Regions from separate parts of the Clostridium sp. D5 genome, predicted to be linked through region 2. Evidence: riboswitches for the same ligand, from Rfam matches in the RefSeq annotation. Region 2 holds a riboswitch; each other region holds the start of a gene.

The links. A riboswitch is a leader RNA that binds a small molecule or an ion and turns the genes downstream of it on or off. The one in region 2 is predicted to bind cobalamin.
Region 1: another riboswitch for cobalamin. It lies ahead of nikB (nickel ABC transporter permease); the one in region 2 lies ahead of HMPREF0240_RS07560 (energy-coupling factor ABC transporter permease).
Region 3: another riboswitch for cobalamin. It lies ahead of HMPREF0240_RS04890 (ABC transporter substrate-binding protein); the one in region 2 lies ahead of HMPREF0240_RS07560 (energy-coupling factor ABC transporter permease).

Annotation. Positions count from the first base shown of each region.
Region 1 covers NZ_GL870815.1:1,778-5,058, forward strand. The annotation lists gene HMPREF0240_RS15380 (methyltransferase domain-containing protein) at 1-1,143, opposite strand, end outside; cobalamin riboswitch at 1,325-1,515, shown strand; gene nikB (nickel ABC transporter permease) at 1,709-2,650, shown strand; gene nikC (nickel transporter permease) at 2,647-3,281, shown strand, end outside.
Region 2 covers NZ_GL870810.1:262,491-265,771, reverse strand. The annotation lists gene cbiQ (cobalt ECF transporter T component CbiQ) at 1-482, opposite strand, end outside; gene HMPREF0240_RS07565 (cobalt transport protein CbiN) at 504-815, opposite strand; gene HMPREF0240_RS07560 (energy-coupling factor ABC transporter permease) at 817-1,566, opposite strand; cobalamin riboswitch at 1,672-1,864, opposite strand; gene HMPREF0240_RS07555 (cob(I)yrinic acid a,c-diamide adenosyltransferase) at 1,948-2,475, opposite strand; gene cobK (precorrin-6A reductase) at 2,616-3,281, opposite strand, start outside.
Region 3 covers NZ_GL870809.1:1,159,770-1,163,050, reverse strand. The annotation lists gene HMPREF0240_RS04895 (iron ABC transporter permease) at 1-257, opposite strand, end outside; gene HMPREF0240_RS04890 (ABC transporter substrate-binding protein) at 273-1,292, opposite strand; cobalamin riboswitch at 1,512-1,701, opposite strand; gene HMPREF0240_RS04885 (putative 2-aminoethylphosphonate ABC transporter permease subunit) at 1,919-3,281, opposite strand, start outside.

The DNA of each region.
Region 1 (3,281 bases), on a different contig from region 2:
GGAAGAGGGAAATGCGTCCAGAAACTCCATGTAAAGCTGATTGAGCTGGCTTAGCTTCTGCGCGGAAAAACTGTTCAGAACTTTTGCATATCGGACTTCAAGAGCCTTTTCTTCCTTGTGGTGCTGTTTACGTCCTTCGGAAGTAAGGGTAAGCAGCATACTGCGTCGGTCTCTGGGATTAGGCATCTGGCGGATATACCCCTTTTCGGTCAGCTGTGCCAGAATCCGGGTGACTGTTTGTTTCGGGATAAATATATATTCGCTTAAATCACTGGGCCGCAGTCCTTCGGGCTGATACATAAGCAGGTCCAGAATTAAATATTCGGTATCCTTATTATTGCCGAACTGCCGCTGTTCACGGTAGAACAGCTGGTTATGTGTTTTAAAGAGCTGGAAATCATAGTCAATGTTACCGTCTTCCTCTGTATCGGCAGGCTTTACACAATAAATTGAAAACAGGGGATGATTCGTCGAAGCTTTTGAGCTGCCGTGTGGGTTTAATTTTCCGCTGATATTCCTCGTACATTCACAGTGCACAAAGCCTAGATTGCGAAGTGTTGCGATGTCCCATTCCGGACGCTGCACATAGCTGATTGGAAGGAGAGAGGTATAGGCATCGCACTCAGCAAAGATTGCTTTTTCATCTGGTGTGGTTCCAAGATCTTTGAAACCATCTTTTCCGTAATTGGCATCACAGTTAAAGAAGCATCCGCCGGGTTTCAGTACCCGGAATATTTCCATGTAGACGCACCGGGGATCCAGTATAGTCCAGATTGTGCTGCGGCAGATTACCACATCAAAGGAACCGCTTGGAAAATCCAGCTGATGGGCATCCATCTGAAGAAACGTCACAGAAAAACCGGATTCAGCCGCAGCAGACCTGGCCCGTTTGAGCATGTGGCGGGAGATATCAACAGCAGTAACTTTATGGCCCAGAGAGGCACATACAATTGCCATAAAACCAGTGGCAGTACCGATATCCAAAATCTTCAGCGGTTTGTCAGAAACAGGCAGGATGGATTTCATTTCAGACTTCCAGAACTGAAATTCCCGGCCATGTAAATGTTTCTGTCTCATCTGGTCGTAGCTGGTAGCGCGGATATCCCAGTATACGGTTATGCGGTCTTTCAGATTTATATCCATTGGTAATACTCCTTTGATAACATAATTAATAAAACTTGTAATAGTATTAGATTAGCACAGCATACTGAGAAAAACAATCATAAGAAAAATGACAGGCTGTTGACAAGGGGAAAAGTGTATGATAGTATAATGTAGTACCGAATGGGACTAAATAGAAACTTAATATAGTGCAGATAGAATGCCTGCAAGAAAGAATTGCAGTATTGTCGGAAGATATACGTTTTTCCAACAATAGGGAAACAGGTGCAAATCCTGTGCAATGCCGTTGCTGTAAGAGTGGAGCATATTTCAATAAGCCACTGGGAAACCGGGAAGGCGAAAGTATGCGGAGAAGCTCAAGCCAGAATACCGGTTCTAACTGTTATTTTCATGCTGCGAGCCACAGCTAAGAAAATTCTTTTTGCGTTAAAAGCCGTTGTGCTTTTGCGCTTAATTAGTATGGGAAAACCTGAACATTGGAAAAGGATATGTCTGTGGACATGTCCTTTTTTTATTTCATTGGAAATTCCAAATTTGAATGCCAGTTCTGATCTTTTATCAGAAAACAGTCAGGGGAGGTAGTAAAATGCTTCGATATATCATAAAACGCATGGCGGCGCTGATCATTATACTGTTCGGCTTATCTGTACTGACCTTTTGCCTGACCAATGTCCTGCCATCTGATCCGGCACAGCAGATGATGGAAAGTATGGGGGCAGGAAGTGACCCTGAAGCAATCGGTAAGCTGAAAGCGGAATATGGCCTGGACCAGCCTCTGCCTGTTCAGTACCAAAACTGGCTGGCGGGCGTGCTGCACGGGGATTTTGGAAATTCGGTAAAGTATGGGCAGCCGGTCTCGGAAATCCTGGCAAGGAAGCTGCCGAATACGATTAAGCTGGCATGTTCCTCCTTCATACTTATGCTGATGATTGCATTGCCTCTTGGTATTCTCTCTGCGGTTTACCATAATAAAACCGCAGATTATATCATCCGTTTTCTGGCATTCATAGGGGAGGCGATGCCAAGCTTCTGGATTGCACTGATCCTGATCTATTTGTTTGCCGTAAAGCTGCAGGCCCTTCCTGTGGGAGGCTCTGAGAGTATAAAACAGATGATTATGCCTGATATTACGCTGGCGTTTGGCATGGCGGCATCTTATATCCGGCGTATCCGCACGGCCATGCTGGAAGAGATGCATGAGCCCTATATTATGGGAGAACTTTCCAGGGGGATTTCAAAGAGGCGCATTATTCTGCGCCATGTGCTGCCTAATTCGCTTTTGACTATTATTACACTTCTGGGCATGTCGTTTGGAGGACTGCTGGGCGGAACAATGATCGTAGAGACCATTTTCAGCTGGAACGGCATAGGCAGTGCGGCAGTAAATGCTATCACGAACAGGGACTATCAGCTGATACAGGGATATGTTATGTGGATGGGGGTGATTTATGTATGTGTGAATCTGGCAGTGGATATATTTTACCGTTATCTGGATCCCCGGATACGGCTGGGAGGAGCGGCAAAGTGAGAAGAAAGACGAAACGGCAGAAAAGCCGTTATACCAGTTTTTTTATATGTCTTGGACTTGCCGCACTTTTCACCTTTTTTTCTGTCTATGCGGGGCGGTTTGCACCTTACGATCCTCTTGAAACAGACTATGCAAATATGCTTACTGCTCCCTCTGCGGATCATTTGTTCGGAACAGACCAGCTGGGCCGGGATCTGTTCTCGCGAATCTTGTACGGTGGGCAGACCTCTTTGCTGATTGCATATATGGTGACGGCTATTATATCTGTGGTTGGAATACTGCTGGGTATTATCAGCGGTCTTGCAGGCGGCGCGGCCGATAGTATTATTATGCGTCTGGTAGACGTTCTAATGGCATTTCCCGGCAATATCTTCGTGCTGGCTATGATAGCAGTAATGGGAACCGGCATTCAGAATCTGATTATTGCGATGTGCTTTACCGGATGGACAAAGTATACACGGGCCAGCCGGTCGCTGGTACTGTCGATTAAGAATGAAGATTATATTCTTCAGGCCAGACTGGGGGGCGCTTCCACATTCCGGATCATCCGGAAATACATTGTGCCAAATGTGATTCCCACTCTCCTGGTGCTGATCGCGCAGGACATTGGGGGAAAACTCCTGGCAATTGC
Region 2 (3,281 bases):
AACCGGTAAATCAAAAGCATAAGTTCCGTCAATATCTCCGGACAGTGCAGTTTTGTAAGAACACCCAGGATATCAGTCATTGTTGTATTGAGTGATAAAAAGTACAGGCAGGTCACGCTTGCCATGGCTGTTGCAATCAGCTGTATCCCGAAAAGCAGGGACTGAAAACTACCCGTGATAAAAAAGCTGCCCACTGGAATTGCATAGGCATCCAGTGGGACTTTTGAGATATTGACTATGATCGCCAGTGTACTCAATATAAGGAATGTAAAAGGCACAGCCAGCAGCTTTACATACTGTTTGGCCGCTATATGTCCTTTTTTCACGGTAAGGTATGCATTGACTGCAAAAACAATACCGGCAATGACCAGTGAACGGCTGATAACGCAGAACAGCAGAGTTATCATGGAAAATGCAAACTTTTCACCTGCATTTACATATCTTAAACCGGAGCGATAACAGAGCTTATCTACTACAATCATGCTGCCTTCCTTCCCAGAACTTTATTCCGTCTTGTTCTGCCATTTTTTTCTTTCTACGAATCGTCCCATTACAAAAGCGATAATACCGACTCCGATTCCTGTCTGAAGACAGAAGATCAGGCTTTCCACTTCACCCGGCAGTTCTCCCCCTAGCGCAGTCTCAAGCACCGGTGTAAACCATGGAGTATATTCTCCCTGTATTTCTTCGATCATGACGCTCCCTGCATCATCTGAACCGCCGAACTCAGCGCCTTTTTTTGCGAACAGGGGCACAATTGCAATCAATACAGCTACGATCAGAAGAATGATAACTGTTTTCGTATTTTTACTCATCTTATTTTGCCTCCTTTAAAAATCCGATTGCTTTCAGTTCCGGTTTTGCATAAGCTTCCAGTCCGATTACGATGATGACTGTGAGAATACCCTCGATGACTGCCAGCGGCAGCTGTGTCGGTGCAAATACTCCCAGGAATTTGACAGCGGATGCCGCTACGCCGCCCGCCTCGGATGGGTATGCAAGTGCCAGCTGGATACTGGTCACACAGTATGTAAAGATATCTCCCAGAAAAGCGGCCAGGAATACTGATATTTTACGGTTAACATTCATTTTTTTACAGAGCTGGTATATTCCAAATGACAGAAGCGGTCCTGCAATCGCCATGGAGAACGTATTGGCTCCCAGTGTTGTCAGTCCGCCGTGAGCGAGCAGAATCGCCTGAAATAAAAGTACGATAATTCCCAGCACACTGACTGCCGCAGGTCCGAACAGGATTGCTCCCAGTCCGGTTCCGGTCATATGGGAACAGCTTCCTGTCACTGACGGTATTTTCAGGGATGATATTACAAAAATAAACGCCCCTGCCATAGCAATCAGCATGATCGATTTTCTATTTTCTTTCACTCTTTTTTTCAGGGATATCAGGCCGGCAACCAGAAACGGGACACAGATTACGCCCCAGGCAATGCAGTATTTTACCGGAAGGTAACCCTCCATGATATGCATTGCATTAACAGCCGGTGTGACGGCAAACATCAGCGCGAATGCGATGGCTGCCTTGAGTAAGATTTTTTCTTTTTTTGACATGTCTCTCTCTCCTTTTTTGTGATATTGTTGTTTCGAAATACCTCCCAGGTATACCACAAAATCGTACGAGATCTGCAGCATAACACCCGGTCATATTCCCGTAACCATTCAGATCCATTTAAAAGCGGGTTTTCTGACTAAGGCATCTGCACGGTATTCCGCCTTCCCATGAGAACTCTCACAGTGACATAATGGATACCATTCCACCTATACAGCAACGGGTATTGTGCAGGATTCACACCTGCTTCCCCTTAGGCCGCCCTCAGCAGATTCGGATACTGCATCGGGACAGCTTACTTCTAAATTGTATGCCAGACCTGAACTATATACCTAAAGAGCACGCTGCCCTTTGGGTCATTTTTTATACAGAGGTATCTCCTCCTAAAACTCGATTCCCCGTCTTGCCCGGATCTCCCGGTCAAAGGGATGTTTGATCTTCTTGATCTCGGAAACATAGTCCGCAAGCTTAATAAGCTTCTCATCCGGATTCCGTCCGGTCAGGACGACCTCCAGTTCCTCTGGTTTACTTTCCAAAAAGGCCAGTGCCTTATTGTGCTCAATGAGGCCATAATTATAGGCGGCCATAAACTCATCGATCACTAGCAAATCAAAGTGCCCGGATACCGCTTTGTCACAGACTGTATCCCAAAGCCGGGCATAAGTCTCCTCTGCCTCCGCCTTTTCTCTATCACACAGCGTATTAAAAAATCCAAACGCTTTGTCCACATGAAGAACTGTAATCCCATCCACCGCATCCAGTATCTTCAGCTCACCGGAAACTTCATTCTTCAAAAAGCGCGCGAACAGAACTTTCATTCCACTCCCTGCGGCCCTGACTGCAAGTCCTGTTGCAGCGGTCGTCTTCCCTTTTCCATCTCCACAGTAGATATGTATCAGTCCGTTTTTCATTCATACACCTCATTCATAACCTTATTTATTTTATCATAATTTGTCATAATATGCAATTTTCACTACTTAGCATTGTATCCGATTTTCAATGTTGCTGTTTGTACTTTTTTTCCTAGTTTGTGTAATTTTTTAAGAAGGGGTCAGACCCCTTTGCCCTCCGTATTCAGAATATTCTGAAGATATTTTTTTGTTTCTTCTACGCTGTGCCCCGTCTCTGCAGGCCTTCCGATCACTACCAGCGTTACTCCTGTCTCTTTTGCCGCCTCCAGTTTTTCCTCAAATCCCCCAGCTTTGCCGGATTCTTTTGTCACAAAATAATCTGCATCCGTATCCTTAAGCATGGCGATATTCAGTTCCTTCGAAAAGGGCCCCTGCATGGCAATGAGGTGAGCCCCCTTAAACCCAAGCTCCACACTCTCTTCCACGGACTCTTTCGTAGACAGAACCCTGGCAAAACACCGCTCTTTATAATTCTCTATTTCTGTATACAGCTTTAATTCTTTGCTTCCTGTGGAAATGAAAATCCTGCCTTCCCGTGTTTTCAGATATTCCACTGCCTCTGCTACGGAATCCACCAGTACCATATTCTCATATGAATGAGCGCCGCCGGTACTGCTCTCATCGCGCAGACAACGGATATACCCGGCCTCACTTCTGCTGCAGGCATTTTTTATGTTCTCCGTAACCAGACGGGCAAAGGGATGAGTAGCATCTATGACAAGCTCTATCTGGTGCTTCCGGATGAATCCGCAGATTGCCTCTTCGTCCATCCTGCCTGTAATAATCCTGATATTTGGAATCTCCTC
Region 3 (3,281 bases), on a different contig from region 2:
CCTCCCAGGAGCACTCTTGGAACCCTTAAAAACCAGACTATATTCTGTGTACTGCTTTTAATATCTTCTATAGAAATCAGATGTTCCAGCCCGACGTATTCGGATATGTTATGCAGCACGATTTTCCAGACGGAAATAAAGTCTATGGTAACCGGCCCTGTTCCGACGGCCAAAACAATAGAAATTATCAGCAGTATACAAAGAATAATTGAACATCTAACGCTGTGGTTCTTTATAGTCATGCAAATATTCTTCATACCTGTACATCACTTTCATTCAAAGCAGTCCGGATGGAAAGCTTTTGCAAATTTTTCTATAGTATCTCCGGTCATTGAACTTGCGAATACCTCACAAAGATTTACCGATATTATTCTGTCATTTACTATTGCCGGCACGGTTGCCAACGCCGGATTTTCTTTCAGTTCGGATATTTTCTGCTCTAAAGAAGTATCACCGTAATTGTTTATAACAATGACTTCAGGTGCACGCTCTACAACTTCTTCCCAGCTTACATTCGCCCATGTCTTATCCATATCGGAGAAAATATTTTTCCCTCCCGCGTGTTCAATCAGTTTTGCAGTAAAATTATTTCCACAGGTATAGGCCCCTCCATCCTGAGCCATATCATAAACAAATACTTTTACAGTTTCCTGATCTTTTACTGCTTTTTCTGCGGCCTCAATCTGAGCCTTCATTTCCTCTACAATTTCGTCTGCTTTCTCTTCAAGATCAAAAATACGTCCCAGGTTATAAAAATCTTCATATACAACATCTACGTCTGCCCCGATCGTATAACCTTCAATAGAAGCAAGTGACATGATATCATAACCGCTTAACGTTTCATGCTCCGTATTATTTTTTTCAGAAAAAGCACTGGAACGCCCGTAAATAAAATCCGGCTCCTGGGCCAGGATTGCCTCTAATGACGGCGCTGTCTCTGAAAGTTCCGGTATCTTCAAATATTCATCATTCCACTCGGGGTTAATTACAGAATTTGTATATGCTCTTCCGATAATTTTGTCCCCCAGCCCCATTGCCATCAATTGATCACCAGCATTTGCATTCGCTGCAATTACTCTTTCCGGCACATGCGTGAATGTCACCTCTATATCATCCTGTGTTGTTAATGTAAAAGGAAATTTCCCCTCTGACCCGGATTTCTCTTCCTGTGCCGGTTTTGCTTTTTCTTCAGTTAATGCTGCAGCGTCTGAAGCATTTTTCCCACAGGCAGTAATACTCAGCCCTAATGCCAGCACCATCATCATACTGATCAGTTTGTTTCTCAATTTCATACTTTTGCTCCTTTTTTAAGTAATTTTTTAAAACTATCCTCATAAAAATTAAACTTCATTCTTTCGATTCTGCTGAAACAATGCAAAATAAAAGACATCTGCCCGTTTTAAGCAAATGTCCAGAATATGTATATACTTTAGATACACACAAATAAAGTTGTCTTAATGATCACAAATAACAACTCCAAATATTCAGACAGGCAGCTTTTAACCGGAAGTTTCCTCTCTCTTTCATTAAACAGGTTTCCTGACTTCCAGATTATCGCTCATGCTGTGCCTTCTCACAAAAATATTGATTCTGCAATGGCATATTACAGCTTTCACTCCCTGGATACAGTGGCCGGACCGTTCAGGCTTTTCACCTGATTCCCTTTTACCTCTTTCGAGCATTTAATGAATATTATGATTCAGTTTTACTAAACAAACATACATTAGTAAAACAAAATTGTCAATAATAGAATTATTTTAGATAAAATAATTACAAATTGTTCTTATATTTTTCGTAACCGTATGATAGTATCATATATCCATACCGCTCCCTAATGCAGAAAAACAGCAAAATGCCCGCCCCGGTGCATGCACACATGCTGCGGGAAAGGCATTCTGACCGTGCTTTGCCTGGAACATCAGGACGAAACACTTGACTTTTGTTTTTTATGCTGTCTTGCCTCGTAGATACCTCTTACAACCAAATTGATGAAGAGGAGGAGCATGCACATGGCTACTGCGGGGGCGGTCTGGCCGGAGCCTTCGAGGCTGACTATGGCCACGGAAGCTATGGGGGCGGTCGGGGTGAACAGGAATACGACCGCGGATACGGTTACCAGTGAGTTTACGAAAAAGTATACCCACATTTCGCAGATTGCCGGTGTACATAAGGGGAGAGTTACCCGGCGCAGGGTTTTGTAGAAGGGGACTGCGAGGGACTCGGATACGGTTTCAAATTCTTTATCCAGCCTTTTCAGGGCGGTTGTGGCGGTGGAAAAGGGGACGGAGTAGAAGTGTATCATGTTTGCCAGTACGATGATCCAGATGGTTCCGTATATGATGTGGAACGGGTTCTGTAATACGTAGCCTTCTATAAATGGGATTTTGAAGGTTGGCGCGTTGAAGAACATGATAAAGCTTAAGCCTACTACGGTCCCTGGTATCGCCAGGGGGGTAATGGAGAGCAGATATGTGATTCTTCTGCTGACCTTGAATTTCTGGTTTTTCTCAATCAGGTATGCTCCCAGGAATGTGACGAATGTTCCCAGAAACGCCGATATGAGTGCTATGAGTATGGAATTTTTGAAAGCGGTGATTCCATTTCCTGAGGATATCTTGCTCAGGTCGTAGTTGGACAGGGTAAATGTCAGGTTGTAGGGCCAGAATTTGATCAGGGATGCAAACAGGGCGACTGCAAAAAACAGCAGCATGGCCAGCGTGATCACGAGACAGAATATGGTTGCTGCCATATCGCTGGGCCTGTGTGGTTTGATCTGGTATGGTATGGATTTCGCACTGATCGCCGCATTCTGCTTCTTGTTTATGATCCGGTCCACTGCAAAGGACAGTATGGCAGGAAACAGCAGGATAATTCCCACGACTGCTCCCATGTTAAAGTTCTGCTGCCCGACTACCTGCTTATAAACGTCTGTTGCCAGCACGTTGTAGTTGCCGCCCACAACCGAGGGAGCGCCAAAGTCGGTAAAGCTGTATGTAAATGCTACAAATATGGCGCTGATGAGGCCATACTTGACGTTCGGTATGGTGATCGTAAACATTTTCCGGATTGCGGAAGTTCCCATGGTCTCGGCCGCCTCATACAGACGGTTGTCTGCGGCGGAAAATGCCACCATCAGGATCGTCGTCGCAACCGGAAAACAGTAGATGCTTTCTGCGATAATAATTCCCACCTTCCCGTATAAAGGTACCTGCAATCCGAGGGCCGTAAAGATTCCTTTATTTCCGAACAGGTAGATCAATGCAATACCCAGAAGCATGGTG